Regions from separate parts of the Staphylococcus warneri genome, predicted to be linked through region 1. Evidence: riboswitches for the same ligand, from Rfam matches in the RefSeq annotation. Region 1 holds a riboswitch; each other region holds the start of a gene.
The links. Region 1 has a riboswitch for thiamine pyrophosphate ahead of EL082_RS01795 (thiamine phosphate synthase). Riboswitches for the same ligand answer to the same signal wherever they lie in the genome.

Region 1 (11,093 bases):
ACATTAATAACCATGGTAATGAACTAATTGACATATCTTTGAAATCAACATGGTATTGTTCTGTTAAATATGTTGGTAACCAAATTAAGAATAATGTAATGACAAATTGTACTACAAAGTACTGAATCGCAATCGCATAAAAACTAAAGTGAGTTAAAAAACGTTTCCAAGGTGGTAGTGATTTATCAGTTTCAACAATGTCTCTATGCACAGTAATAAATTGCTTTTCAGCTTCATTGACCATTTTATGTTGTTCCGGCAAGTCTTTAGCGATAATTGCCCATAGAACTGCCATCACAATACCAACCGCACCAAAAATATAAAAGACTGCTTGCCAATTAAATGCGTTAACAATCGCGATGGTTACAATCGGTGCTAACACAGGGCCGAAATATGAACCTGCTAATAACGCACTTGATGCTCTTCCTTTTTCATTTTTAGCAAACCAAAATGAATTGAACACTGCATTAGATGGATACATAGGCGCCTCTCCCACACCAAATAAAAATCTAACAAAATATAATAAACCATGATGCTTAATCATACCTGTGAGAATTGTAAAAGCACTCCACCATACTAAAGCTATTGTAATCATTTTACGTGGTCCAAATTTCTCTGCTAACATCCCTGACGGTACTTGCATTAAAGCGTAACCTAATGAGAAAAATGACGCTAATAAACCAAATTGTGTTTTTGTTAAATGTAAGTCTTCCATCATTGGTACAGCAATATATGAAATATTAGATCTATCCATATAAGCTATAACACCAATAAGAAAGAATGCAATCGCAAAAAACCAACGAACGTTACTTCTTTTTTTATTCATTTCTTTTCCTACTTCCCATAATGATATGTTGTTTCTATGTGTTGTCGTTAAGTTTCAGAAATTCCTAATGATGACTGTTTAACTTCTAATCACACATCTTTTCATTTCTTGTAGCACTACAATTTTTATTATAATAGCACGAAATGGAAACGGTTACAATATAAAATTTAGAAAATATTCACAATTTATTCAATAAAAATTAACAATACTTACATTTAATTTTCAATATTTAAATAAGCTATTCATGTTCATTTGCGTTTTCGTCTAAATTGGTTGTTTCTTTCTTGCCTTTATTCCAAAAAAAGCTAAATAAAGATAGTTGTCATGTTTGATACCGTCAATAAAAAATAGTAAACTGTATGTAAATTGAAAGCGCTATTCCATTCATACAATTTAATAATAAACCCACTGGAAGTGCCTTTGTTTAAGGCTGAGAGTAAAGATGTGACTTTATAATTCCTAGAACCTGATCCAGTTTGTACTGGCGTAGGGAAGTGGCATAGCTATGAATTTAAAGTACTCATTAGCAATTTAACGCTATTTCCCTACTATGTGGAAATAGCGTTTTTTGTTGAGGTGATGTATATATTTATTGCGATAACTTTTTATAAAGAATTGTCACAGCAAGATTTAAGGCATTTTTTGACTATAGAGCCGGCCATTGATGGCTTACTCTTTAGAACACCTATGTCTGCTTTTGAGTTACAAGGTTTTATTGTACAGCTCATTGAAGCTGGATTTCCCAAAGATAAAATAATCATTCATAGTCATTTTAAATTACTTAAAGCTTTAAATTTACAATGTATTCATTTTAAAGAAAATGACGAAGAAGCATTTTTAATCAAACAACAACATCCTGAGTTAGTTGTCGGTATGTCAACGCATAATATTGAAATGGTTAAGCAATGTCATGAGTGGCAATTAGATTATGTCTTTTTCGGTCACATATTCCCTACATCGTCGCACCCAGATGAACATCCACGAACAATTCAAGAGATTCATGACGTACTCGAGATTGATATTCCTATTTATGCTATAGGCGGAATTTCCCCGTCCACCATTTCTCAATTACCTACAGCATTTGATGGTCTATGTTCAATTTCATTTTTCATGACCTCTACCGTTAGCGAAATTAACTCTTTAAAAAGGAAGTGGCACGCTCATGCATGATGTTCTTATTATCGGTTCTGGTGTGATAGGTATGTCGATAGCTCGACAACTTAATCAATCACATTTAGATATTGCTATTGTAGACCGAGATATACCAGGTATGCATGCCTCTTATAAAGCCGGTGGCATGTTAGGCGCTCAAAATGAGTTCACAACTGATAGTGAATTATTTCAATTAGCAGTAGCGTCTAGGTCATTATTCCCAGAATTAAGTGATGCCCTCTATCATGAAACTGGTATTGATATTGAATTTCAACAGTCTGGATTAATTAAAATGGCATCATCAACCAAAGACGTAAAGTGGTTAACTCAACAATATGCCTTTCTTAAATCAAAAGACCCAAGCGTTGAGTTACTCTCAGATGATGAACTATTTAACCTGTCAAATGGTCATGTCGAACCAACTGACTTAGCCATATATATTCCAAAGGACGGTCAAATCAATGCCAATCACTATACTAAAGCTTTATTACAATCAATAATTCAGCGCGATGTTCATCGTTATTATCAAACAGAAGTAAAACACATTCATCACAATAATGGTTTTTACACAGTTACAACAAATAATGCTAATATCTACGCTAAAAAAGTAATTGTGGCAGGTGGTGCTTGGTCTACTCAGCTATTAAAAGATTACGCTATACCAAGACAAGTGATTGGTGTTAAAGGTGAGGTATTATTAGTTGAACAACCTTCACTTAAATTAAATCATACTGTGTTCATGACGAATGGTTGCTATATCGTTCCAAAGGAAAAACATCGCTACTTAATTGGAGCGACAAGTGAATTCAATAATTACAGTGTCGGTAATAGTGACCTAGGTATTTCATGGCTACTCAATCATGCTCAACAACGTATACCTGGACTATCGAATGGCCATATTCTAAAACAATGGTCAGGCATAAGACCTTACACAGAACATGAATTACCTATCATGGATCAAATCGATGACGGCTTGTTTATCATCACTGGTCATTATCGTAACGGTATACTGTTATCGCCTAAGATCGGTCAAGATATTGCCAACTGGCTATTATCCGGAATTAAACCAGTAAGCTATTCAGCATTTAGTTTATCAAGGAGTGAGCAAAATGAAGTGCATCATTAACGGAGATTTATTTACCTTTGAACAAGAAGATTCGATTACAAGCATATTAGAATCATTAGAATTAGACCCACAACGTGTCGTAGTTGAGCATAACCAATCTTTAATTAAGCAAGATGATTTTGACAATCAAATAGTCAGAGAAGATGATCGTTTAGAATTATTAGAATTTGTAGGAGGCGGATAAAATGTTAAAAATAGGTCAATTAGAATTGAAATCTCGTTTATTATTAGGTACTGGTAAATTCGAGGATGAACAAACTCAATCCGAAGCAATTAAAGCAGCTGAAACAAACGTATTAACATTTGCAGTAAGACGTATGAATTTATATGATAAAAATCTTCCAAACCCACTAGCTAATGTGAACTTAAAAGATTTCATTACATTTCCTAACACTGCAGGTGCTAAAACTGCTGATGAAGCCATCCGTATCGCAGAAATTGCAAATCACGCTGGTGTATGCGACATGATTAAAGTTGAAGTCATTGGTGATGATGAAACCTTATTACCTGACCCGTTTGAAACGTATGAAGCTTGTAAAGTGCTATTAGAAAAAGGGTATATCGTCTGTCCTTATATCTCTAATGATCTTGTATTAGCTAAAAAGTTAGAAGCCCTAGGTGTCCATGCGGTAATGCCATTAGCATCACCTATTGGTACAGGTAGGGGTATTAATAATCCACTTAATTTAAGTTATATTATTCAAAATGCTAACGTCCCTGTCATTGTAGATGCCGGTATTGGTTCTCCTAAAGATGCCTGTCAAGCAATGGAATTGGGTGCTGATGCAATATTATTAAATACTGCTATCTCTGCAGCTAAAGATCCTGTCAAAATGGCCGAAGCAATGAAGTTAGGTATTCAAGCCGGAAGATTGTCATATGAAGCTGGTCGTATTCCCGTAAAATATACAGCACAAGCATCAAGTCCTACAGAAGGCTTAGGCTTCTTATAATGTCACGTTATGAAAGACAAACACGCTTTCAACCTTTTGGCGAAACAGGACAGGCTCAATTAGAACAAACAAAAATCATGGTACTTGGTGCTGGTGCATTAGGCAGTCATATAATAGACCAATTAGCACGCATGGGCGCCCATCATTTAGCCATCGTTGATATGGATATTGTAGAATTATCCAATTTACATCGACAAACTTTGTATGATGAGCAAGATGCACAACTTATGACATCTAAAGTTGAGGCACTTAAACAGAAAGTCCATACTATTAATCAACAAGTACATTTAAAGACCTATTATCAAGAGTTGTTATCTACAAATATCGAAGACATCATTAAAGACTTTCATCCAGACATTATTTTAGATGGTATGGACCATTTTAAAATACGTTATTTGATTAATGAAGTATGTCATAAATTAAATATTCCTTGGATTTATGGTGCAGCTGTCGGTAGCAAAGGCACCGTTTATGGTATTGATTTTACTGGACCATGCCTTAAATGTTTATTACAGCAAATTCCTCAAACTGGTGAAAGTTGTGCTATCAATGGCGTCTTGCCACCTATCGTTTCGATTGTAGCGAGTTACGAAGTGGCTGAAGCTATACGTTATATTAGTGGATATGGGTTTTCACAACAATTAATCACATTAGATGCATTTAACATTCAACATCAATCATTAAATATACGTCAATTAAAGGATGATCAATGTCCAGTATGTCATTTTCAAAAATATGACGTATTAAATGATAAACAGAATCATACAATCGAACCATTGTGTGGAGATACAGTCAGATTTAGATTGCCTGCCCACAGTTTCGATTATGCATCAGATTTCCCAGGACATATGATTAAATCCACACCATTTGCTAAATTAATCCAACACAAGGATTTGGCATTCACACTATTCAAAGATGGCCGTATGAATGTACACGGTATTACAGAAGAGACAGATGTTCATGCACTTTATCATCAACTCTTAAAAGCAATAAAATGATAAACTGACCCCCCTTTTACAAGCATTTACTTATTATTTTTATTATAATGGTTTTACCAAACTATATTACTTAAGTAATATGCTTCAACGCATAAAGGAGTCTATTCATATAAATGGAACAAATTATTACGAATTTTATTAGTCAGTGGGGATACACGGCTATCTTCATTCTCATCTTGTTAGAGAATGTATTACCTGTAGTCCCTTCCGAAATTATTTTAACCTTTGCAGGTTTACTGTCAGTTAAATCTCATTTATCCATTTGGACATTATTAATCATTGCGACGATTGCGTCATTTATCGGATTATTAATTCTATATTATATTTGCCGTCTTATTTCAGAAGAAAAGCTATATCGTTTTGTCGATCTTCATGGTAAATGGATGAAATTAAAAAGTAGCGATTTAAAACGTGCTAATGACTGGTTTAAACGCTACGGTGCATGGGCAGTCTTACTTTGCCGCTTCATACCGGTATTACGTGTATTAATTACTATCCCTGCAGGTATTAACCGTATGAATATTGTGAAGTTCACATCACTTTCACTTCTTGGTACAACAATTTGGAACTTCGCATTAATTTTACTAGGTCGTCTTTTAAGTGATAGCTTTGGCGCCTTAATGAATGGTATCCATACGTATTCTAGAATTATGTATGTCATTATCATCATTGCCGTTATTTACTTCGTCATCAGATACTTTGTCAAACGTAAACGCGTAAAATAATGAATTAAAGCTATCCCAAGCCAACATTGTGCACTCACTTTGTTGGCTTTTTTGTGTTCTCCTCCTTCTAATTCACAAAGCTTATTTTTTACAAGTTTAATCACATCTATTAGAAATGAGTGTTATTGCTATTTCTCATTGTTTGAAATGATAACGATATTTCTAAATTTAAAAATATCTTTTCAATTAATGCTTTGCTATTGAAAATTGTTAAATTTTTATTGATAATCAAATGTAAGCGCATTAATAATTGCAATAACTGGCTTTGAACGGAATTAAAAAATAGGAGTGACAAGACATGACACATATTACTGAAAATGAACTAAAGAAAAAATACTTAGACTTACTATCTCAACGATTTGATAGTGCTGAAAAGTTAGCAACTGAAATCATTAATTTAGAGTCAATCCTAGAACTTCCAAAAGGTACTGAACACTTTGTAAGTGATTTACACGGTGAATACGAATCATTCCAACACGTTTTAAGAAATGGCTCTGGTAATGTAAGAGCTAAAATTAATGATATATTTGGCGAAACACTTAGCGAAAAAGAAATTAATGATTTAGCCGCCCTTGTCTACTATCCAGAAGATAAACTAAAACTTGTTAAAAACCAATTCAATGCCAAAGGGCAACTTAACGTTTGGTATATTACAACCATCGAACGTTTAGTTGAATTAATCAAATATTGTTCTTCTAAATATACACGTTCTAAACTTCGCAAAGCTTTACCAGAACAATTCGTCTATATTATTGAAGAATTACTTTATAAAAATAATGAATATCAAAATAAAAAGACGTATTATGAAACATTAGTCAATCAAGTCATCGAGTTAGAACAATCAGACGATTTAATCATTGGTCTCTCTTACACAGTACAACGCCTCGTTGTCGATCATTTACATGTTGTTGGTGATATTTATGATCGTGGTCCTAAACCCGATAAAATCATGGATACATTAATCAATTATCACTCTGTAGATATTCAATGGGGAAACCATGATGTGCTATGGATTGGTGCTTATGCTGGCTCTAAAGTATGCCTTGCTAATTTACTTAGAATCTGTGCGCGTTACGACAACTTAGATATTATTGAAGATGCATATGGCATCAACTTAAGACCGTTACTCACTTTAGCTGAGAAATATTATAGTGGCGATAACCCTGCTTTCAAACCTAAGAAGCGTCCAGATAAAGAAGCAAGTTTGACACAACGTGAAGAACATCAAATTACTAAGATCCATCAAGCCATTGCGATGATCCAATTCAAACTTGAAATGCCAATCATTAAACGTCGCCCGTCATTTGAAATGGAAGAACGTTTGGTGCTAGAAAAAATCGATTTTGACAACAATGAAATCACTGTTTACGGTAAAACGTATCCATTGAAAGATACATGTTTCCAAACGATTGATCGCCAACATCCTGAAGTCTTACTGGAAGAAGAACAAGAAGTCATCGACAAATTACTATTATCATTCCAACAATCTGAGAAATTACGTCGTCACATGTCATTCTTAATGCGAGAAGGTAAATTATATTTACCATACAATGGCAATTTACTTATACATGGTTGTATCCCTGTAGATGAAAATGGTGAAATGGAATCATTTGAAATTGACGGGGAAATGCATAGTGGACGTGAGCTATTAGATGTCTTTGAATATCATGTAAGAAAAGCTTTCGATGACAAAGAAGTCACTGATGATTTATCAACAGATTTAGTGTGGTATCTATGGACGGGTAAATATTCTTCATTATTTGGTAAACGAGCTATGACAACATTTGAACGTTACTTTATTGAAGATAAAGCATCTCACAAAGAAGTAAAAAATCCATACTACTATCTTCGTGAAGATGTAGATATGATTCGTAAAATGTTAAGTGACTTTGGTTTGAATCCAGACGAAGGCCGTATCATTAATGGACATACGCCAGTAAAAGAAATTGATGGTGAAGACCCAATCAAGGCGGATGGTAAAATGTTAGTTATTGACGGTGGTTTTTCAAAAGCATATCAATCAACCACTGGCATAGCAGGCTATACATTATTATATAATTCCTTTGGTATGCAATTGGTAGCGCACCAAGAATTCAATACAAAAGAAAAAGTACTATCAGATGGTACTGATGAATTATCAGTCAAACGTGTTGTAGATGAAGAACTCACACGTAAAAAAATCAAAGATACGAATGTTGGTCAGGAGTTACAATCACAAATAGATATTCTCAAAATATTAATGCATGACCGCTATTTAAAATAAAAACAACACAAATGATTACACATAAACACCCCCCTTACTACGAGTTCTAGTGAGGGGGTGTTGTTGATATTCGAGATAATCCTAATCATAAATTAGCATTTTTATTTATCATATACATTTTTCAAGATACCATAAACACCGTGATCTTCTTTTGGTAATGTGCGTTGACTGCGTTTAAATGTCACTTTTTTACTATCACTAATATAATAAATCAACATATCTTTATGCGTAATTTCATCATATCTTTCTGCTGGCACTTCAATTATATTATGTTGTGTTATATATTGGTCAAACCATCTTGGTGTATGGTTCTCATCAAATAATATATGGTTTCGAATTGGACCATTCATATTATTGCGGGCTTGTTCATCATTGAATGACACAGGCATCATATCAACGTTATTCAAACCAAACTCTGGTACAAGCTCATTGAATGCTAAACTATTAAAAATAAAAGATTTAGTCATTAAGATACATTTGTTATATCTCAACAAATCTGAATAAATTCGATCATTACTGGATAATAAGTTGCCTTTAAAGACTTCAAATCCCTCTTGATGGGCTTTGTCAGATGTATTCTCAAATAAGTTAAATATCATAACTGGGATACCATGTTCTTTAAGCATACTACCTATGTGGAATGAAAATTCACTTTCTCCAACGATAATCACACCAGGTGGTTCATTACTGGCAACACCTAATAATTTACTTAATGGTGTAAAGCTAAATCCATAAATCACAACGGTAATAAATACGAGTCCAAATGTTACTGGCGTGATATATTGCGCCATTTTAACGCCATCATCCATGAATAAACTTGAGAAGAATTGTGCTACTGTTAAAACAACAATCCCTCTTGGTGCCATTAACGTTACACTTGCACGCTCCCGTTTTGATATTTCGGTTCTAAATGTAGAGACAATGACGGATATCGGTCTTACAAGTAAAATCATCACAATACTAAACACCACAAGTTGCCATGAAAGTACATTTAATAAAACATCTTTCGTTAAGGATGATGTAATAAGAATAAATACAGTTGATACTAGTATAGTTGATGCATTCTCAATGAAATGATCTGATTCTTTAAACATTAAGTCATGACGTTTATTTCGAGCCATCATCAGTCCAAAAATAGTGACTGAAAGTAATCCAGATTCCGCTAAGATTTCATCACAAATACTAAAAATTAATAAAATAAATACGAGTTGAATCGGTGGCATTAAACTTTGTGGAATTAAATCATGTTTTATTAACCAATTGAATAGGAAAGATGCGCCAAATCCAATAACAATGACACATACAATTTTCAAGAAGAATTGTACAATCACTAAAAAACTAATACCATCATCGATAATTTGGAACACATAAAAGACAGTTAATGCCAACATTGGCCCTATCGGATCTAAAATAATACTCTCCCACCGTAATATCGAATCAACATTCTTCTTCACTTTAGCTTGTTTTAATAGTGGTTGAATGACAGTTGGACCTGTAATTAAAAATAAACCACCCATTACTAAAGATACTGATAGTGGGAAGTCTAAGATGTAATGTAAGGCAACTGCACCTAGAACCCATGCAATTGCTGCTCCTACTGTAACCATTCTAATAACCGCTTTAGAGATGCCTCTAAGTTCCCTAAAGTCTAAGTTACTACTTCCTTCAAATAAAATAATCGCTACAGCGAGCGATACGATAGGACTAAAGACATCTGATCCCATCGCTTCTTTCGGATTTGCAATGCCTAGCACTGGACCTACTAATAGTCCTACTATAGCCATCACGACAATCGATGGCCATTTAATTTTATTGGCTAACCATTGACTAAAAATACCTAACGCTAAAAATACAACAATCATTAACATTAAAGGTAAATCAAAAATCATAACTACACCTTCTTCAATTATTACACTTACTTCACTTTCAAAAATTCAATATTTGATAATACTATCAAAGTATTTGTACGAATGCATTACCCTTATTTAAAATTCTATAGTTTATCATTTATCTTTGCTACCGCTTCGCTTTAGTTTTATAATCTTTGTCACAATATTAGTACACCATGTTCATACAATCGTCCATATAAGATGTACTGAGGTGTTTATTTTTTATGTTAATTCGTCTAAAATAAAAAGATACGCATTTTCATGATAAAAAAATTTAAAATTATAATAAAATCAATTTCGACATGAAGGGATAAGAACGACAATGAATATTTTTAAAGAATCCATCATCGTGGCGTTTGCATTTGTAGGCGTCGTCGTAGGTGCAGGATTTGCGACTGGTCAGGAAATCTTTCAATTCTTTACGAGTCATGGCATATATAGTCTTGGTGGTATTGCCATCACAGGCGCTATCATCACAGTTGGCGGTATTTTAGTCTTAAAAACAGGATATCGGTTACAATCAGGTAATCATTCTGAATCCGTCCATTACTACCTACATCCAACAATTGCTAAAGTATTTGACTTAATATTAACCGTTTTTTTATTTTCTTTAGCGATTATTATGACAGCAGGCGGTGCGTCCACGATACATGAAAGCTTTGGACTGCCCTATTGGCTAAGTTCACTGTTACTTGTCATATTAATACTATTAACATTATTTTTAAAATTTGATCGCTTAATTGCAGTCCTAGGTGGTGTCACACCATTTCTCGTTGCAGTCGTGACAATGATTGCAATTTATTACTTTGCATCAGGACACCTTAACTTTGAAGCAGCTAATCATTATGCACATCATCATCCATCCATGTCACCAGGTTGGTGGTTTGATGGTATCAATTATGCTAGCTTACAAATAGCTGCTGCATTTAGTTTCTTCTCAGTGATGGGGGGCAGATTAAAATATCGTCAATCTGCCACGTACGGTGGTTTAATAGGCGGTTTAATCATTACATTTTTACTATTAATGATTAATTTAGGTTTAGTTACAGAATTTGATCAAATTAAGGATGTCGCACTCCCTTCTTTATTATTAGCTAAAAATATTTCACCTTCGATTGGCCTTATCATGTCAGTTATCATGATTTTAGTGATATACAATAC
Region 2 (11,093 bases), 400 kb from region 1:
TGTTATGGATTGCAGTGTCAAAAATGATCTTGTTCAATTACAACGTAAATTTAAAAGAGCTAACTAATTAATAAAGAGGAGTGACATAGATGGCCATAAAAGCTGAAGAAATCAGTGCATTACTTCGCTCACAAATTGAGAATTATGAGTCAGAAATGTCCGTTACAGATGTTGGTACAGTATTACAAATTGGTGATGGTATCGCATTAATTCACGGACTAAATGACGTTATGGCTGGTGAGCTAGTAGAATTCCAAAACGGCGTGCTTGGTTTAGCACAAAACCTTGAAGAATCTAATGTTGGTGTAGTTATCTTAGGACCATACACTGATATTAGTGAAGGGGACGAAGTTAAACGTACAGGACGTATTATGGAAGTACCAGTAGGTGAAGAACTTATTGGTCGTGTAGTAAATCCATTAGGTCAACCAATTGATGGACAAGGTCCTATCAATGCTACTAAAACTAGACCAGTGGAAAAGAAAGCAACTGGTGTTATGGATCGTAAATCAGTTGATGAACCTTTACAAACTGGTATCAAAGCAATTGACGCGTTAGTACCTATTGGTCGTGGTCAACGTGAGTTAATCATCGGTGACCGTCAAACTGGTAAAACAACTATCGCAATTGATACAATTTTAAACCAAAAAACAGAAGATACAATTTGTATCTATGTTGCGATTGGACAAAAGGACTCAACAGTAAGAGCGAACGTTGAAAAATTAAGACAAGCTGGCGCTTTAGATTACACAATCGTTGTTTCAGCATCTGCAGCTGAACCAGCTCCATTACTATACATTGCACCATACGCTGGTGTAACTATGGGTGAAGAGTTCATGTTTAATGGTAAGCACGTTTTAATCGTGTATGATGACTTAACTAAACAAGCATCAGCTTACCGTGAACTATCATTATTATTACGTAGACCTCCAGGTCGTGAAGCATATCCAGGTGATGTTTTCTATCTACATAGTAGATTACTTGAAAGAGCAGCTAAATTGAATGATGACTTAGGTGGCGGCTCAATTACTGCGTTACCTATTATTGAAACTCAAGCTGGAGACATTTCAGCTTACGTTCCAACAAACGTTATCTCAATTACTGATGGTCAAATTTTCTTACAATCTGATTTATTCTTCTCAGGTGTAAGACCTGCAATTAACGCTGGACAATCCGTATCACGTGTTGGTGGTTCAGCACAAATTAAAGCTATGAAGAAAGTTGCAGGTACTTTAAGATTAGACCTTGCTTCTTATAGAGAATTAGAATCATTTGCTCAATTTGGTTCTGATCTAGATGAATTCACAGCTAGAAAATTAGAGCGTGGTAAACGTACAGTTGAAATCTTGAAACAAGATCAAAACAAACCACTTCCTGTTGAAAATCAAGTATTAATTATCTTTGCATTAACTAAAGGATATCTAGATGATATCCCAGTTGAAGATATTACTCGTTTTGAAGACGAACTAAACCACTGGGCAGCTTCAAATGCAACTGATTTATTATCAGAAATCAGAGAAACTGGTGGCTTACCAGATGCTGATAAATTTGATACTGCAATTACGGAATTCAAAAAAAGCTTTAGTAAATCTGAATAATAAAGAATAGTAATTAAAGGTGGTGAGATAGTGGGTTCTTTAAAAGAAATAGATACACGTATAAAATCAACCAAAAAGATGAAGCAAATTACTAAGGCGATGAACATGGTATCAAGCTCTAAATTACGAAGAGCGGAGAAAAATACTAAACAATTCAAGCCTTATATGGATAAAATGCAAGATGCTATTACAGCTGTAGCTGGATCAAACAAAAATTCTAGCCATCCTATGCTTAAAGAAAGAGATGTAAAACGTAGTGGTTATCTTGTTATCACAAGTGACAAAGGTTTAGCTGGTGCGTACAGTGCTAATGTACTTAAAAGATTAGTAACTGACATCAAACAAAAGCATAATGATAGTAGTGAATATAGTATTGTGGTATTAGGTCAACAAGGTGTTGATTTCCTAAAAACACGTGGTTATGAAATCGAAAGTTCACTAGTTGATTTACCAGACCAACCTTCATTTAAATCTATTCAAGCTCTTGCAAAACATGCAATTGATTTATACAGTGAAGAAAATATTGATGAGTTAAATATTTATTACAGTCATTATGTAAGTGTGTTAGAAAATAAACCTACTACTAAAAAGGTTCTTCCATTATCTCAAGAAGATTCAAGTCAAGGTCATGGTCATATGTCTACATATGAATTTGAACCTGATAAAGAATCTATCTTAAGTGTTATCTTACCGCAATATGTAGAAAGCTTAATATACGGTACGATTTTAGACGCTAAAGCAAGTGAACATGCATCACGTATGACAGCAATGAAAAATGCGTCTGATAATGCTACAGAACTTATTGATGACTTATCATTAGAATACAATAGAGCTAGACAAGCAGCTATCACGCAACAAATCACTGAAATTGTTGGTGGTTCAGCAGCACTTGAATAAAATTAAAAGGAGGAAAAAAGCATGAGAATTGGCCGTGTAACTCAAGTTATGGGTCCTGTTATTGATGTTCGCTTTGAACATAACGAAGTCCCTGATATTAATAATGCCCTTATTATTGAAGTTCCAAAAGAAGATGGAACGTTAAACTTAACATTAGAAGTTGCACTACAATTAGGTGATGATGTTGTACGTACAATTGCAATGGATTCAACTGATGGTGTTCAAAGAGGCATGGATGTTAAAGACACAGGTAAAGATATTAGTGTACCTGTAGGCGATGAAACGCTTGGAAGAGTGTTTAATGTACTAGGTGAAACAATTGACTTGGAAGAGAAAATTGATGATTCCGTACGTCGTGATCCAATCCATAGACAATCACCAGGTTTCGATGAATTATCTACTGAAGTAGAAATCTTAGAAACAGGTATTAAAGTAGTAGACTTATTAGCACCTTACATTAAAGGTGGTAAAGTTGGACTATTCGGTGGTGCCGGAGTAGGTAAAACCGTTTTAATCCAAGAATTAATTAACAATATTGCACAAGAACATGGTGGTATTTCAGTATTCGCGGGTGTAGGTGAACGTACTCGTGAAGGTAATGATTTATACTATGAAATGAGTGATAGTGGTGTAATTAAGAAAACAGCGATGGTATTTGGACAAATGAATGAACCACCTGGCGCACGTATGCGTGTAGCTTTATCTGGTTTAACTATGGCTGAATACTTCCGTGATGAACAAGGACAAGACGTACTTTTATTCATCGATAATATTTTCAGATTTACACAAGCTGGTTCTGAAGTTTCTGCATTACTTGGTCGTATGCCTTCAGCCGTTGGTTACCAACCAACATTAGCAACTGAAATGGGTCAATTACAAGAACGAATTACATCTACAAATAAAGGTTCTGTAACATCTATTCAAGCAGTTTTCGTACCTGCCGATGACTACACTGACCCAGCGCCAGCAACTGCCTTCGCTCACTTAGACTCAACTACAAACTTAGAGCGTAAGTTAACTGAAATGGGTATTTATCCAGCTGTTGATCCATTAGCATCAACTTCTAGAGCTTTAGAACCATCAATTGTTGGTCAAGAACATTATGAAGTAGCTCGTGGAGTTCAATCTACATTACAAAAATATAGAGAATTACAAGATATCATTGCAATTCTTGGTATGGATGAATTATCTGAAGAAGATAGACAAACTGTAGAACGTGCACGTAGAATTCAATTCTTCTTATCACAAAACTTCCACGTGGCTGAACAGTTCACTGGTCAAAAAGGATCTTATGTTCCTGTTAAAACAACTGTAGCGGACTTTAAAGATATCTTAGAAGGTAAATATGATCATATTCCGGAAGATGCATTCCGCTTAGTAGGTAGCATGCAAGATGTAATTGCGAAAGCTAAAGACATGGGTGTTGAAGTCTAATAATTAGGAGGTATGGATAATGAATACATTAAGCCTAAATATTGTCACTCCTAATGGTTCTGTCTATGAACGAGATGATGTAGAACTAGCTGTTTTACAAACTACAGCTGGCGAAATGGGTGTGATGAATGGACACATTCCAACCGTTTCTGCATTAAAGACTGGCTATGTCAAAGTAAATTTTCATAATGGAAATGAATATATAGCAGTTAGTGATGGGTTTGTAGAAGTTAGACAACATCAACTATCAATTATTGTCCAAACAGCTGAAACTGCTACTGAAATTGATGTTGAAAGAGCTAAATTAGCTAAATCAAGAGCAGAATCGCATTTAGATAATGATGATGATAATAGTGACATTAATAGAGCCAAAAGAGCGTTAGAACGAGCAAATAACCGTTTACGTGTGGCTGAACTTAAATAAATGATAAAAGGCTTGGAAATAAACCAGATATGGTGTTTCCAAGCCTTTTAATATACATATAAATCTTCCTTTGTTTACAGTTAATTGTAGTATCATTATTAACTTTTTTCATGTACAATGTTATACAGTAATCAATTCTAAGGAGTTAACTATGGATTATCTTGGACAGTTTGCAATTATACATTTGATATTACATGTGATATGTATTTGCATAGCTTATTGGGCATTGAATTCAATTCGCCTCGATCAATTTTTTAAAAAAGGTTATGCTACACAAGTTCAAATTTGTATGATATTTATAGCTATAATGTTGGGAACGAGTGTGAGTAATTTCATAATTGACTTATTACAGTTTTCCACTCAATTAAAATATATAATGAAATAGTGCGTTTTTAGTTTTTTCATATTGAAAAACGGATATAATATAATAATGAATAATAAATTTTATATAGTAGGGAAATGTAAATAACTAGGAGATTTAAGTGGAGGATTTAAGATGGATAAAATAGTAATTAATGGTGGTAACCAATTAAAAGGAGAAGTCAAAGTAGAAGGTGCTAAAAATGCAGTTTTACCTGTGTTAACAGCTTCACTCTTAGCTTCTAAAGGTACAAGCAAATTAGTTAATGTACCTGCATTAAGTGACGTAGAAACAATTAATAATGTATTATCAACATTAAATGCAGATGTTACATATAAAAAAGATGAAAATGCAGTGGTAGTAGATGCTACTAAAACATTAAATGAAGAGGCCCCATATGAATATGTAAGTAAAATGCGTGCAAGTATTTTAGTTATGGGACCTTTATTAGCACGTTTAGGACATGCGATAGTTGCATTACCAGGTGGTTGTGCGATTGGAAGTCGTCCTATTGAACAACATATCAAAGGTTTTGAGGCATTAGGAGCTGAAATACATTTAGAAAATGGAAATATTTATGCAAATGCAAAAGATGGTTTAAAAGGTGCTTCAATACATTTAGACTTCCCAAGCGTTGGCGGGACTCAAAACTTAATTATGGCTGCATCATTAGCATCAGGAAAAACAGTATTAGAAAATGCTGCTAAAGAACCTGAAATTGTTGATTTAGCTAATTATATAAATGAAATGGGCGGAAAAATTACAGGTGCTGGTACAGACACTATTACAATCCATGGTGTTGAATATTTAACAGGTGTAGAGCATTCAATTATTCCAGATAGAATTGAAGCAGGTACTTTACTTATTGCAGGTGCGATAACACGTGGAGATATATTTGTTCGTGGTGCAATCAAAGAGCATATGTCTAGCTTAGTTTATAAACTTGAAGAAATGGGCGTTAAATTAGATTATCAAGAAGATGGCATTCGTGTATCTGCTGAAGGAGATTTAAAACCTGTAGATGTAAAAACATTACCACACCCTGGGTTCCCTACAGATATGCAATCTCAAATGATGGCATTATTATTAACAGCCAATGGTCATAAAGTTATTACAGAAACAGTCTTTGAAAATAGATTTATGCATGTTGCAGAATTCCGTAGAATGAATGCAAATATTGATGTTGAAGGTAGAAGCGCTAAGATTGAAGGTAAGAGTGATTTACAAGGTGCACAAGTAAAAGCAACTGATTTAAGAGCAGCAGCAGCACTTATTTTAGCTGGTTTAGTTGCTGAAGGTACAACTCAAGTTACTGAATTAAAACATTTAGATAGAGGTTATGTAGATTTACATGGCAAATTAAAATCATTAGGCGCTAATATCGAACGTATTAATGATTAATTTGAAGCATTAACTTTTGGTCAAACATGGAGGGTTAAACATCATGGAAACAATTTTCGATTATAATCAAATCAAACAAATCATACCACACAGACAACCATTTTTACTGATAGATAGAGTTGTAGAATACGAAGAAGGTAAGCGTTGTGTGGGATTAAAACAAGTTTCAGGTAACGAACCATTCTTCCAAGGGCATTTTCCAGATTATGCTGTAATGCCTGGTGTATTAATTACAGAAGCGTTGGCGCAAACGGGTGCAGTAGCTATGTTAAATAGTGAAGAAAATAAAGGTAAAATTGCGCTTTTTGCAGGTATAGATAAGTGTCGTTTTAAAAGACAGGTAACACCTGGTGATACACTTATGCTAGAAGTAGAAATTACAAAAATAAAAGGACCTATTGGAAAAGGTACTGCTAAAGCTACAGTAGATGGTCAACTAGCATGTAGTTGTGAATTAACTTTTGCAATTCAAGATGCTAAGTAAAACAAAGAGCCTGGGACATAAATCACAAAAATAATAGCACAAAGATGATTTGAAATTGAAAATCATCTTTGTGCTTCTTTTTATATTCAATACTTCGTATTGTATGACTTCGCTTTCCTAGGGTGCCGTCTCAGCCTCGGTCTTCGACTGGCACTGCTCCCTCAGGAGTCTCGTCAACAATACTACGTATTAACATGTTATTTTACATTAAAATACTTTAAAAAATAAGGCCCTTTCGTATAATTTAATAAATATCAATAAACTAAATCAACGAGGTGCCTTATGTATAAAGTTTATAACATGTCTCAACTTACACAACCAATGGAAACTTCAATTCTTATTCCTACAAATGATTGCTCGATATGTGAATGAAATTGTTGAAACAATCCCAGATAATGAATTCGATGAATTCAATCACCATCGAGGTGCTACATCATATCATCCAAAAATGATGTTAAAAATTCTTCTATATGCTTATACGCAACCTGTTTTCTCTGGTCGTAAAATAGAGAAACTTCTTAATGATAGCATTAGAATGATGTGGTTATCACAAAATCAAACACCTTTTTATAAAACCATTAACCGTTTTAGAGTCAACCCCTTTTGAATTTATCTTTCGAATTTTTCATCTTTAAGTTTAGGTTTAGATTGCATCATACGATTGAATGTTTTCTTTAATTCTTCACCAGTTAGTCCATCATTAACTAATTCTTCTAATAAACTTTCTGCATAGACTTGTCTAAGAGTATAAATATGGCATTCGAATACTATAGACATTGTTTTTTCAAACTGAGTTACACTTTTTACAGTGGCATCAAATAATGCAGGATCGTTGGCAGGTCTTGTTATGACAACACGTATATCTAACAATTGTTCATTGTCTTTATACTCCTTAAATGTGTGATAGTGTTCATTAGAAATGACAATTTCTAAAAGCCATCCTGTACCACTACCTTCTTTATTGATAATCACGCCGTCTTCTAGTTCATATTCAGTTACACCGCCATTCTCGCTTACAATTTGAAAACGTACAGCTTTAAATGTCTTCATTAAGTCCACATCCCATTTATTTATATATTTACAAAAAGTGATTTATTTTTAATCAACCGATTTAAATATTGATTATTTTCTTTAAATATATCAAAAATGAAGGGGAAATAGCTATATATTTCGAAAAATTAGCATTTTGACGGTATTAATAGATGTGATTATTATATTACTTAAGAGGAGGTGACACATGTTAAATAAAATAGTTTTAGTTGGCAGACTTACAAAGGATGCCCAAATTTTTGAAAAGGAGGAAGGTAGTAAAGTAGCAACATTTTGCGTTGCTACGGAAAGAAATTATAAAGATCAGAACAATGAAATCGCATGCGATTACCTATATTGTAAAGCTTTTGGTAAAACAGCTACGAATATCGAAATGTATACATCACAGGGTTCTTTAGTGGGTATTACAGGTCAAATGCGATCTCGTAAGTATGAAAAAGATAATCAGACACATTTTGTAACTGAAGTATATGTAGAAACAATTAAATTTATGTCCTCTAAGACAAAAGAATCCAATATCCTCTCTAACGAATTTAATGAAGCACAAAATGAATGCTTTCATATAGGTTAGATAGCCATTAATTATTCAACAACTCCCAATTATTTATACTTTTATCCTATCTTAATATAAATTATCATCTTTCAATTATACTCAAGCGACCTTTTTAAAATTTAATAAAATAAAAAGGTCGTTTTTGTACCATATATTACTTAAAAATAGGCACTTTTACGTCAGAATTATCTGATAGATTTCATTTGTATTACATACATATCACAAGTATATAACCTTTATAAACTGTCATGGCAGTTTTCAAAAGACTTATAATTTAAATTTACACCAATTTACGATGTAATTAGGACGTAAAAAAAAGGCTTCCTTTTTTATTTGGCTGTAACCTGCAGTGTATTTATAGATGTTAAAGTTGTATTTGTAAATTAGTTAAAGAAAACAAATCACTTTTAGGAGGATTTTTTAATAATGAAAAAGACAATTATCGCATCATCATTAGCAGTAGGATTAGGCGTTGTAGCAGGTAACGCTGGACACGACGCACACGCAAGTGAAGCAAATATCAATGAAGCTGAATTAGCTCAAAAAGCACAATCAAATGATCAATCATTAAACGAAAGCCCTATCCAAGAAGGCGCTTATAACTATACATTCGATTATAATGGTTTCACTTATCATTTTGAATCAGATGGTTCAAACTTCTCATGGGATTTCCACCAATCTGGTCAATCAAGTGAAGCTTCAAATACTCAAGCTCAACCACAACAAGATGTAAGTGAACAAGCTTCAGCATCAACTAACCAAACTTCAGCAGAAGAAGTTAGCAACCAACAACAATCAAACTCTGCTCAACCTGAGCAAGTTTCTGCTCCACAAACAGAGCAAACTCAACAACCACAACAAGAAGCTACTACTTCAAACAATGAATCAAGCTCAAATGAAGCTTCAAGTGGTTCATCAGTAAATGTTAATGATCACTTAAAACAAATCGCACAACGTGAATCAGGTGGCGACATCCACGCTACAAACCCATCAACAGGTGCTTCAGGTAAGTATCAATTCTTACAATCTACATGGGATTCAGTAGCTCCATCTGAGTACAAAGGTCAACCAGCTTCTAGCGCTCCTGAACATGTTCAAGACGCTGCAGCACAAAAATTATATGATACAGCTGGCCCAAGCCAATGGGTTACTGCATAATATAGATTTCACTAAACATCCTATCTTTAGATAGGGTGTTTTTTATTTGTGAAAAGTTAGATTTAGTTATATGTATATCAAAAGATATATTGATATACATTTTTTAATAATTGAATTTATATGTTACATTTGCTATTGTAATAATTGAAAATGATTAAAAAAAGAACTACTAGGGGCGCCTATGAAGGCTGAGATGAATTTAATTCAGACCCTTAAAACCTGATTTGGTTAGTACCAACGGAGGAAAGTAGTGTAACATATTAACGGTATGAGGTCGTGCCTTAATTTTGCTACTTTCCACGTTTGGAAAGTAGTTTTTTTATTTCAAGGAGGCAATTTTATGAGTTTTTCTAAAGATTTAAGAATGGCAGCAGAACCTATTATTGAAGATATCTATAATGATGGTTTCATTCAAGATTTATTACATGGTGAATTATCTAAACAAGCGGTGAGACAATATTTACGTGCAGATGCATCTTATTTAAAAGAATTTGCTAATCTATATGCACTATTAATTCCTAAAGTGCCTAATATGGATGATGTTAAATTTTTAGTTGAACAGATTGAATTTTTATTAGAAGGTGAAGTAGAGGCACATGAAATTTTAGCTTCATTTATCAATGAACCTTATCATGAGATTGTTAAAGAAAAGGTATGGCCACCAAGTGGTGATCATTATATTAAGCATATGTACTATAATGCCTATGCACATGAAAATGCTGCATATACGATTGCAGCAATGGCACCATGTCCATATGTATATGCGGTAATTGGTAAAAGAGCGATAAAGGACAATCAACTTAATAAAGATTCAATTACGTCTAATTGGTTTGAATTTTATAGTACAGAAATGGATGCATTAGTAAATTTATTTGATGAATTAATGGATCGTTTAACAGAGAATTGTACTTCAGAAGAAAAAGAAGAGATTAAGGAGAATTTCTTACAAAGTACTATTCATGAAAGAAACTTTTTCAATATGGCCTACGTAGATGAAAAATGGAATTTTAGAGGTGACAAAGATGAATAAACCTAAAATTGCTTTAACTATTGCAGGTACTGATCCAACTGGCGGTGCTGGTGTAATGGCTGATTTGAAGTCATTCCATTCTTGTGGTGTTTATGGAATGGCAGCTATAACAAGTATTGTTGCTCAGAATACAATGGGGGTAGACCATATTCATAATTTAGAGACATCATGGGTTAAAGAGCAATTGGATAGTGTATTTAATGATGAACTTCCTCATGCAATTAAAACAGGAATGATTGCTACAGAGGAGACGATGCAATTAATCAAAAATTATTTAGAAGATTATCCTACAATTCCATACGTGATTGATCCTGTCATGTTAGCCAAAAGTGGGGATTCGTTGATGGATGATCAAACCAAACAAAAGTTGCAAAGTACATTATTGCCACTAGCTGATGTTGTTACGCCTAATATTCCAGAAGCGGAAGAAATCACTGGAATAAAGATTGATACTGAAGAAAATATTCGAAAAGCAGGAGATATATTTATCAATGAAATTGGAAGCAAGGGTGTAGTCATTAAGGGTGGACATTCTGCTGACTTAAATAATGCTAAAGATTTTTTATTTACAAAAGATGGCGTTTACACATTTGAAGATGAACGATTTGATACTAAACATACACACGGTACAGGTTGTACGTTTTCAGCTGTCATTGCTGCCGAACTAGCTAAAGGTCGTAGTATTTATGAAGCAGTTGAAAAA
Region 3 (11,093 bases), 1.1 Mb from region 1:
CCAATTGATCCTGGTACAAGTAAAACCGTGCCTAAATACTTAACAGAATCTGGGAAAAAACCAATAAATCCAACAAAGAAAAATACAAAGAACACATTTGTGACTTCCCATACTGGGCTAAGATATCTTTCAATAAGATGATTAATTTTCTTCTCTTCACCTGTAATCTTAGAATGCAATGCGAAGAATCCAGCACCAAAATCAATTGAGGCTACGATGATATAACAAAATAAAAATATCCATAAAACTGAAATACCTATATATGAATATATCATTTGTTATCACCTCTTTCTTTTAGAACTTGATTGACATCATTGATAGCAGGTTTATTTCTAAACATTCTGAGTAGTACATATGCAGATGTCACGATGAGTACAAGATATAATAAACCAAATAAAATCGTCACTAATGTGATGCCTCCAGCTTGAGTCGCTGCCTGAGATACTCTTAAGTATCCTCTTACAATCCAAGGTTGGCGTCCCATTTCAGTTAAGAACCAACCAAATTCGATAGCTAACATAGACGCTGGTCCAGTAAGCAATATGCTATATAAAACGACCTTATGCGTGATAAAGTGTCGTAACTTCTTAATTAATAAAATCAACATAAATATCCCTGAAATCACAAAACAGAATACGCCCATTGAAACCATTAAGTCAAAGAAATAATGAACAATTAAAGGAGGCAATTCATTTTTAGGAAAATCGTTAAGTCCTTTAACTGTCGTCTTAAAATTATTATCAGCTAAGAAACTTAACATTCCTGGGATTTCTATTGCACCTGATACTTCATTTGTCTTTTCATTTAAAACACCAAAAAATACTAAATTGGCTTGGGATTGTGTGTCAAAATGCCATTCATATGCAGCTAATTTTTCTGGTTGTACTTTATGTAAAAATTTGGCAGACATATCTCCTGCTAACATCGATAACAATGTTGAAATAAAACCAACAATCATCGTCATTTTTAAGGCTTTCAAATGATATATTTTATCTTCTGAATACGACTGTTTTAACAATTTAAATGCAGCAATTGCCGCAAGAATAAATGCCATTGTCATTCCAGCGGTTGCAACGACATGGAAAGATCTTACGATGAATGATGAATTAAACATCGCTTCTAATGGTTGAACATTAACCATACGTCCATTTTTCATTTCAAAACCAGCTGGCGTATTCATAAACGAGTTAACTGATGTAATGAAAAATGCTGAGAATGATCCACCTATAATTACAGGTAATCCTATAACAAAATGAATCCATTTATTCTTAAATCTTTCCCAAGTATAAAGATAAATACTAAGAAATATAGCTTCAAAAAAGAATGCAAATGTTTCCATAAATAGAGGTAATGCAATCACATGTCCACCCATTTTCATAAATGTCGGCCATACAAGCGATAATTGCAAACCAATAATAGTACCTGTCACTACACCAACAGCCACTGTAATGGTATATCCTTTCGACCATCGTTTCGCTAATGCAATATAATGTGCATCATTGTTACGTATGCCAAGAAATTCTGCAATAACAAACATTAATGGCATACCTACACCAATCGTCGCAAATATGATATGAACGGCTAAGGTCATACCTGTAAGCAAACGACTCATTTCAACTGAATCCATATATAATCACCTTGAATTTATATTTTTGTAATTTCACAATGCTTAAAATTATAAATCCTTATCAAGATGAACTAAATGTTTTTGCTTGAATTTTTGATATAAAATTTTTATAGAGACACATAATGTTCACACCATTGATATTTTATAAAATTAAATATAAGATAGAATAATATAAATTAGCACATAGAAAGGAAGACTGAAGTGTCACATATTACGATTTATACACAAGATGATTGTCCACCTTGTACCTTTGTAAAAAATCATCTTCAAGCAAATCATGTGGATTTTACAGAAAAGAATATAAAAAATAATCAATATCGTATAGAAATGATGGATTATGATGCATTTGCGACGCCATTTATCTTATTGAACGATGAACCTATGTATCAAGTTGATATGGATAAAATTAATCAAGCTTTTGACATTCAATAATTGATTAGAAAAAAAAAAGACTAATTAAATAAAAACCAACTAAAGCAATTTAGATTGCTCTAGTTGGTTTTTTATTATTATTTTGAAATGTTATTAACTAATTCCATAACTTCTTCTTGTGTTGCACAATGAATAGCACGGTTCGCTAGTTCTGACATTTCATTTTTACTTAAACCATTAATTTGTCTTCTAGCTTTAAGAATAGATGTTGGACTCATTGAGAATTCATCTAGACCTAAACCTAATAGTAATGGTACTGCAGTAGCATCTCCTGCCATTTCACCACACATACCAGTCCATTTACCTTCTTTGTGAGAAGCTTCAATGACTTGTTTTACTAAGCGTAAAATTGAAGGGTTGTATGGTTGATATAAGTAAGATACACGTTCAGACATACGGTCAGCTGCTAATGTGTATTGGATTAAGTCATTTGTACCAATACTAAAGAAATCTACTTCTTTAGCAAATACATCAGCTAATGCTGCTGTCGCTGGTATTTCAACCATGATACCTAACTCAATATCTTCAGAAACTTCATAACCTTCATTTTGAAGATTTTCTTTTTCTTCTAATAACATTGCTTTAGCATCACGGAATTCCTTGATAGTTGCTACCATTGGGAACATGATATTTAATTTACCATAAACTGATGCACGTAATAACGCGCGTAATTGTGGTCTGAAAATATCAGGTTGAGCTAAGCAAAGACGAATCGCTCTGTATCCTAAGAATGGATTCATTTCGTCTGGTAAATCTAAATATGGTAATTCTTTGTCGCCACCGATATCCAATGTACGAACAACAACACGTTTACCATCCATAGTTTCTAATACTTTTTTGTATGCTTCAAATTGTTCTTCTTCAGTAGGTAATTGATCTCTACCCATGTATAAGAACTCAGTACGATATAAGCCAATACCTTGTGCACCATTTTCAATGACACCTGGTAAATCGTTTGGTGTACCAATATTAGCTGCTAACTCTGCGTGAACACCATCAACAGTTACTGTATCAGCATCACGTAATTTTTGTAATTCTTGTTTATCTTCAAAGAAACGTTCACGTTTATTTTGATAAGCGATAACTTCATCTTCTGTAGGATCGATGATAACATCACCAGTTAAACCATCAACAATAATCATATCACCTTGTTTAACTTCTTTAGTGATTGATTTAGTACCAACTACTGCTGCGATTTCTAATGAACGACTCATAATCGCAGAGTGACTTGTTCTACCGCCAATATTTGTAACAAACCCTTGAACGAATTCTTTATTTAACTGCGCAGTATCAGAAGGTGTTAAGTCATTACCAATAATAACAACACTTTCATCAATCATACTTGGGTTTGGTAATTCAACCCCAAGAATATGTGCTAACACACGTTTAGATACGTCTCTAATGTCTGCAGCACGTTCTTTCATGTATTCATTATCCATTGATTCAAATATAGTAATGAATTGAGTTGTAACCTCATTTAATGCTGTAGCTGCATTAACATGATCATTTTTAATTTTATCTTGAATTGGTTGAATTAATTCTGGATCATCTAAAACAAGTAAATGCGCATCAAAAATGGCAGCTTTATCAGCGCCTAATTGAACTTCTGCATTATTTCTTATTTTAGTTAATTCAATTTTAGATGCTTCGATAGCGTTATTGAATTTGCTAGTTTCACCTTCGACATCAGTAATTGTTTCACTGCTATCAAAAGATAAATCTGGCTCAACTATTAAGTAAGCTTTAGCGATTGCTACACCATCAGATGCAGCAATACCATTAATTAATTTAGACATATTACTTAGTTAAACCTTCTTTTGATAAGACATCACTGATAGATTCGATTGCATCTGCCTCATCGCTACCGTCAGCATAAATTGTAATTTCAGCATCTTTACCTACACCTAAACTCATAACACCCATGATTGATTTTAAGTTTACTTTTTTACCGTTATATTCTAATTGAATATCTGAATCAAATTTTGAAGCTGTTTGTACCAACATTGTAGCTGGGCGAGCGTGGATTCCTGTTTCGTCGATAATTACATATGATTTTTGTTCCATAATTTATTTCTCCTTCTATAAGTTAGAATCTTCAATATACTTACAATCTAACATAAATTTTTATACCTTAACTTTACCAAAACCAATAGTTAAATTCAATTTCTTTAAAACCGGTTTCAGTATATTTCTACAATTTTTTAACAAATTATATCCCTTAAAGTAACTCTTTGATGACTTTTTCACATTTTTCGATATGATCTTGACCTAATCTTTTCATAAAGTAATAACTAATTGATGCTGAAACTGCTTGTCCTACAAATGGGAACCATTTAGTTTGTTTAGCTGCAGTACGTTTTGCCACATCTCTAATCACTACTTTCATCAGTGCATTAGTTAATTTTTTACCAATAAACTGACTACCTTGAATAGCTGCAGCAGACATTATTCGTTCTCTAACGTCATCACTTAATGAATTGACTTGTTTATGATCTAGTCCATAAATTTTATTGACATCACTAATGATATCTCTCATTAATTTTATATCAACACCAAAGTCTAATCCAGGAATTGGTACTACACTCATTCCTGATGATAGTAAAGATTTCTTCTTAACGAGATTCTCTGCTTGTGCACGTCTTTGTTGTAACTCATTTTGAGTCACAGGTAAATTACTTTTTTCTTTGATTTCTTCAATATTTAATACTTTATTACCAACTGTATTTGTGACTCTGTTCGTCATTTTATTTCTTATGCTCATCTTATTCACACTCCCATGAATCTTATTTCAATAAGACTCTATACCCAGATTACAACTATTTAATGCTCAATATTAACAAAAATTGCTTTTAAATACTTTGAAGGTTTGTAATGTGGATGTGTTTTAAAGTCTTTAGGTAATCCCATCACCTCATTGATTTCATAATCCACTTCAGCTTCATCTAATGTTGTTTTGATAACATTTTTAAATGCCTTTAATGAAAACACGCTTGAATTTGTGCATAATAATAATGTACCTTTTGGTGATAATACTTCTAAAGCACCATTAATCAATTTGTCGTAATCTTTTTGTACTGAAAATGTTTTCTTTTTATTACGTGCAAAACTTGGTGGATCAATCACAATAGTGTCATATTGATGTCCGTGGCGTTTTGCATAATTATAATAATCAAATGTATCCATGACATAAATATATTGTGATTTTGGATCAATAGCATTAAGCCCAAAATTCTCTTCGGTTAATCCTCTAGAGCGATTAGCTAAATCTACACTAGTTGTTGATTTAGCCTTATTTGCAGATACTACTGAAAAAGCCCCTGTATAGCTAAACACATTTAAAAGATGACGCCCTTCTGAGAATTGATCACGTAATTTCTTTCTTACTTCTTTTTGATCAAGGAAAATACCTGTCATTAAGCCATCATCTAAATCCACATTATAAAAAGTGAAGTTTTCTTCGATGACGATTGGAAATGCTTGTTGTTCTCCCTCAACAAATCCACCTGTATATTCAGTATCTTTAAATCTCATTTTTTCGTAGATAGACTGATACTTAAAGACTGTTTTGATAGCTTCTAATATATGATATCTAAATTTGTAAATACCTTTTGAATACCATTGAATTAATAAATGCCCATCATAATTGTCGATCGTTAAACCACCGACACCATCACCTTCAGCATTGAACAATCTAAAAGCATTCGTACCATCTATATGATAGTAATATTCTCGTTCTTCTAAAGCTTTTTCAAATAATCGTTTAAAAAATGCAGTATTAATATCTTCAGATGGATCATAACTCAATACCCAACCTAAACCTTTGTGTTGTCTACCTACATAAGCAGTTGCTACATATTGTTCTTTCCCATCAACTAATTTGAATAAATCACCTTCTTTAAGATGATCTTGGGCATAAATATCTTCTTCATCAATTAAAGGATATTGATTGTGATATTTTGATTCTTTACCTCTATTTAAAGTTGCAATCTTCATTTATTACACTAACCTTTCTTTTATACGTTTAATTTCTTCAACCGTCACATTGCTATGTTGATTCGTAAATGCATTTTACATTATATATATTTACTAATTGAATGATTCATTTATTATTTTAACAAAGAATGCTACTTAGTCCTATTTTCTAACAAAAAAGAGTGAGCTTACAATTCGATCGATTAAAGAAGGAATTGTAACCCACCCTATAACACGTGTGATTTGTTTAGATTAATTTGTTTTTATATTCTTTTTATCATTCTTTTGGTTTATCTCTTAACTGTAATGAATAAGCAACAATCATTGCTAGTAACATAAGCAATAAAGTTGGTGTTATAAATACAGATAACAATAAACCGTGAACCATAATATTTATGAATTCAGTTAATAATTTAAAGAATAAGATACTTCCCATAAATAATTGTAAGAAGTAAAATTTACCTCTTAAGAAATAAGTAAGTGTTGTAGCAATATAAACAATGATAATGAATAAAAGTAATAATAATGTTACCCATTCAATCACATATTGCGTTTGTGATAATTCCCATTCTCCAGATAAGAACAATGCATTTCTGTTGTTAAATTCTAAGAATGTAAAGAAGAATATAACTAAACCACAGAAAATTTCAACATACATTGGTTTTATCCATTTTGGCTTTCTCATCCAATTTGGAATATCATCTTCTTGAATATCAACAATATTTTTTACTTTTTCTTTAAATTTATCCCTTTTAACTCTAATTCTTTCTAAATCAACACTTCTTCTTGTTTTACGTGCATATTCTGTTGTCTTATCTTGTAGTTGTTTTAAGTGAACTTTAGTTTGATTTGAGACATTACCTTTACTTGTTCTTGATAATTCAGGTTCTTCTTCGCCTAATTCTTGTTTAGTAAGCGGCAGAGCACGTCTTAAGAACAAGAAGTTCCAAATTGACATTTGTCCTAATAACCACATAATAATAAAGAATGTATTAACACTTAAAATATCAATAGATTCAATTTCATTAGCGTCAATACGACCATGCAATGCAATTTGAGTAATAAGATAACTGATACCATATGACACTATAATCCACATATAATGACTTTTTCGATTATCACTATTCAATTCATCTTTATATACAATGTATCCAATATGTATGATGAACGGAATAATAAATACGATACCAAAGAATCCATACACTTGCATCATAAGAACTAGAGTAATTAAGAAATACATTACCCCTATGACCAAGAAGAAAATTGAAATATCATAATCATACTTAATTGTTCTAAATAACGTATGACCTAGTAACATTACTAAGATACCAAATAATATAATGATTATGGCACTTACAATTGGGAAACCCCCGATAAATCTACTCATCACTTTAATTATTTCAGCGAAAAATGCGTTCAGGAATTCCCATATATTATACACATGTGTATTTACCTTCTTATCTCCATTTAACTGTTTAATAAGCGGTAAGTTAATTAATATAATGAGTCCTGTGAAAAGTGAAACGATACCGATGATATAACTAAATATGATCTCGGTGTGTTTCTTAAGAAAAGACATACTATTCACCTCAAAAGTTATTATATATGAAGAACTTATTCTTGTCTTTAATAAATCACTAAATACGTCTATAGACCTAGAAAAGTTTATTATTAGCATAACTGGGTAAAAGGTGTATGTAAACAATAAAACACAATTAGGGGTGGATTTATTATGAGTAATGAAGAATTTGCAAAAAAATCAGCTGAAAAAGCCAAAGAAGCAGAAGAGAAACTAAAAGAACAAAAAGAAGAAAAAACAAATGATACAGAACAAACTAAAAAAGATATTGATGATGCGTTAAATTAATATCTACTTGCTAGTTAAATCATAATAAGAATTCAATTTTCTATAAAAACTACGTGCCTAGGGTGTTTTTGATATCCTAGGTACTTTTTATGTTTACAAGCAATATACGTCTATTTCACTTAATTTTTATGATTCTTTATTCCATATCCCTTTCTAAAATTCCTACTCACTTCCAATTATTTGCATAAAATCAAAATATTATTTTATGAAATATTTTATTAACTTGACAATCCACATGAAAAATCATACATTAAAGACAAATTAAAAATAATAAACGCACTAGGGGTGTTTTGAACTGAGATGAGGTTAACCCTCAAACCCTTTGAACCTGATCTAGCTAGATACTAGCGTAGGAAAGTGTAATTAACAAAGATTATAATCGTATGTTGAATCATATTCTTATGTTTTACGCACAACTTTCCTAGAGATGGTTGTGCGTTTTTTTAGGAGGATGTTTTTATGTCAAAAGGTTTAAAGCTTTCTGAGATATTAGTGACAGTACTTATCTCTGTAATTTTTGCCATTATTTATAACTTATGGTGGTTATTTTATAATGTTGCACAAGTCGCTGGTTTACACCTTGAGCAATTAACCTATGGAGTATGGTTTATGGCAGCGATTGTTTGTTATTTAATTATTCCTAAGCCAGGTATCGCCTTACTTGCTGAGTTTGCTGCAGGTGCCGGTGAAACAATTGTGATGGGTAAATTTGATATACCTACGATTATCTATGCCCTTCTACAAGGTTTAGCATGTGAGATTGTCTTTGCTATTTTCAAATACCAGTCTCGTTCAGTCATGGTAGCTATGCTTGCTGGACTAGTGACTGCACTTGTATCATTCCCAGTCGACTATTTCTATGGTTATTTAAATGAAGTTGCTGGATGGAACTTAATTTTATTCATTGTTTTCCGTGCGATTAGTGGTATTATCATTGCTGGTTTATTATCTTATTTATTGGTTAAAGCATTGGATCAAACTGGTGTAACTAAAGTATTCAGACCCGCTTCTAAAGATGATTACGATACATTATAAGGGGACTTAAAAGTGTTAAAAGTTACAAATTTACGTTTGAAATATCCAAATGGACATCGAAAAATTTTTGATAATCTAAATCTAGAAATTAAAGAAAAAGAAAAAGTACTTTTACTAGGACCATCTGGTTCTGGAAAAAGTACGCTTTTAAATGTATTAAGTGGCATTGTACCCAATTTAATAGAATTACCTATGAAGTATGATGAATTGCAAATTAAAGAGCATAATGGCGTGATCTTTCAAGATCCGGATTCACAATTTTGTATGCCTAAAGTTTATGAAGAACTTGCCTTTGTTTTAGAGAACAGACAAGTACCAAGACAAGATATGGATGAAGCCATTAACCAAGCATTAGCATCAGTGAATTTAAATGTAACCGAAAATACACAAATCAATCAATTAAGTGGTGGTATGAAACAAAAATTAGCTATCGTCGAAACAATATTACAACAGGCAGATACACTATTTTTAGATGAACCCACTGCAATGTTGGATGTTAATGCTACATCTGATTTATGGCAACGCTTGATTAAGCTTTGGAAAGATCAAACAGTACTCATTGTCGAACATAAGGTCGAACATATTTGGCAACATGTTGATAGAGTTTTATTAATGAACTATGAAGGACAAATCATTGCTGATGATACGCCAAATCATATTTTAAAGCATTATGAACATTTACTAAGTGAATACGGCGTATGGCATCCAAATGCATGGCATTATGCACCTGAACCTAAACATATGGCACCATCGTCTATAGAGCCATTATTTAAATTTGAACATGGTGCCATCATTCGTAATAAGAAAGATTTGTTTAAAGTGGATCAATTAGCTATTCATTCAGGAGAGTGGATTACGATAACTGGTCAAAATGGAACTGGTAAAACCTCATTATTAGAATCCATATTACAATTAATCAAATATAAAGGCGTAATGACATTTCAAGGTCAGGAATTGCGTAAAATTAAAGATGCTGCAAAGCACATGTATCTAGTGTATCAGAATCCAGAACTTCAATTTATCACTAACTCTGTTTATGATGAAATATTGATTCATTTTAACCATTTAGATTCATCTAGTGCAGAATCTAAAACCCTCGACTTATTAGATTTACTAGACTTAACCAATGTTAAAAATCAACATCCTTACGAATTATCAATGGGTCAAAAACGTAGGTTAAGTGTAGCAACGGCATTAAGTTCAAATGCAGATATCATCCTATTAGATGAACCAACATTTGGTTTGGATAGCCACAATACATTTCAATTAATAAAACTATTTCAAGAGAGAGTATCTAAGGGACAAAGTATCATTATGGTTACACATGACCCAGAGATTATTAAACGCTATCCAACACGTCAATGGATAATTGAAAACCAATATTTAACAGAAATCAAAGGTGATCAACATGTTTGAACATTGGAAAATTAGACACACCTTTATGGATGACGTCAATATTATCACTAAACTCGTTTTAGGCGTTTTACTATTTTTCTTTATTATTTTTATTCATAATTTTGACTTTATGATTTACATCGTTTGTCTCATGTTTATCTTTTTACTTATGTTTAACGGAACGCAATTTAAAATTACTGGTGCTTTTATACTAGCAACCACGTTCTTTGCTCTATTGTCATCACTATTCATGATTTTATATGGTGATGGTGACCATATTTTATTTAAATTTGGCATCATTCAAATTAGTACGGAAAGTATCGTCAGAGGTATTCACCTTTCTCTTCGTACAATTACAGTGTCGATGTTTGGTATTCTTATAGCATTAACGTCACAAGTGGTCATGATATTTTATAGTCTAATGCAACACTTAAAAGTAAAACCTAAAGTTGCCTATGCCTTTATGGCCGCAATTAGAATGATACCATTAATCATTAGTTCTTTAATTCAATTACGTCGTTCTTTAAAAATGAGATATCAAATGATAGATAAATCAAATTATAGAGGATTCAAAAGACTCAAACATCTAATTATTCCTTTATTAAGTCAAAACATACGACGTGCACATCAATTATCTGTTGCAATGGAGTCTAAAGGTTTTAAAGATGGTCCAAGAACGTATTATTATCACGCACCATTCTCATACAAAGATATTATATTGATCATATGTTTATTAATTATTATCGGACTTTCTTATTATTTATC

Region 2: linked by a shared signal. The riboswitch ahead of tenA (thiaminase II) and the one ahead of EL082_RS01795 (thiamine phosphate synthase) in region 1 are both predicted to bind thiamine pyrophosphate.
Region 3: linked by a shared signal. The riboswitch ahead of EL082_RS08505 (ECF transporter S component) and the one ahead of EL082_RS01795 (thiamine phosphate synthase) in region 1 are both predicted to bind thiamine pyrophosphate.

Annotation. Positions count from the first base shown of each region.
Region 1 is NZ_LR134269.1:384,409-395,501, reverse strand. It holds gene EL082_RS01800 (pyruvate MFS transporter) at 1-826, opposite strand, end outside; TPP riboswitch at 1,227-1,336, shown strand; gene EL082_RS01795 (thiamine phosphate synthase) at 1,406-1,996, shown strand; gene thiO (glycine oxidase ThiO) at 1,989-3,104, shown strand; gene thiS (sulfur carrier protein ThiS) at 3,088-3,288, shown strand; gene EL082_RS01780 (thiazole synthase) at 3,290-4,057, shown strand; gene EL082_RS01775 (HesA/MoeB/ThiF family protein) at 4,057-5,055, shown strand; gene uptA (undecaprenyl phosphate transporter UptA) at 5,169-5,780, shown strand; gene EL082_RS01765 (fructose-1,6-bisphosphatase) at 6,079-8,043, shown strand; gene EL082_RS01760 (cation:proton antiporter) at 8,145-9,932, opposite strand; gene EL082_RS01755 (YkvI family membrane protein) at 10,255-11,093, shown strand, end outside.
Region 2 is NZ_LR134269.1:783,999-795,091, forward strand. It holds gene EL082_RS03780 (F0F1 ATP synthase subunit delta) at 1-67, shown strand, start outside; gene atpA (F0F1 ATP synthase subunit alpha) at 90-1,598, shown strand; gene atpG (ATP synthase F1 subunit gamma) at 1,629-2,495, shown strand; gene atpD (F0F1 ATP synthase subunit beta) at 2,517-3,929, shown strand; gene EL082_RS03800 (F0F1 ATP synthase subunit epsilon) at 3,949-4,353, shown strand; gene EL082_RS03805 (DUF1146 family protein) at 4,505-4,738, shown strand; gene murA (UDP-N-acetylglucosamine 1-carboxyvinyltransferase) at 4,850-6,115, shown strand; gene fabZ (3-hydroxyacyl-ACP dehydratase FabZ) at 6,159-6,599, shown strand; partial or broken gene EL082_RS03820 (transposase) at 6,882-7,200, shown strand; gene EL082_RS03825 (YwpF-like family protein) at 7,209-7,649, opposite strand; gene EL082_RS03830 (single-stranded DNA-binding protein) at 7,837-8,220, shown strand; gene EL082_RS03835 (transglycosylase family protein) at 8,629-9,360, shown strand; TPP riboswitch at 9,522-9,623, shown strand; gene tenA (thiaminase II) at 9,701-10,390, shown strand; gene thiD (bifunctional hydroxymethylpyrimidine kinase/phosphomethylpyrimidine kinase) at 10,383-11,093, shown strand, end outside.
Region 3 is NZ_LR134269.1:1,731,277-1,742,369, forward strand. It holds gene EL082_RS08460 (cytochrome d ubiquinol oxidase subunit II) at 1-275, opposite strand, end outside; gene EL082_RS08465 (cytochrome ubiquinol oxidase subunit I) at 272-1,627, opposite strand; gene EL082_RS08470 (glutaredoxin family protein) at 1,829-2,059, shown strand; gene ptsP (phosphoenolpyruvate--protein phosphotransferase) at 2,137-3,855, opposite strand; gene EL082_RS08480 (phosphocarrier protein HPr) at 3,857-4,123, opposite strand; gene EL082_RS08485 (DUF697 domain-containing protein) at 4,278-4,820, opposite strand; gene EL082_RS08490 (class I SAM-dependent rRNA methyltransferase) at 4,880-6,052, opposite strand; gene auxA (lipoteichoic acid stability factor AuxA) at 6,309-7,610, opposite strand; gene graF (glycopeptide resistance-associated protein GraF) at 7,764-7,898, shown strand; TPP riboswitch at 8,170-8,271, shown strand; gene EL082_RS08505 (ECF transporter S component) at 8,358-8,933, shown strand; gene EL082_RS08510 (ABC transporter ATP-binding protein) at 8,946-10,349, shown strand; gene EL082_RS08515 (energy-coupling factor transporter transmembrane component T family protein) at 10,342-11,093, shown strand, end outside.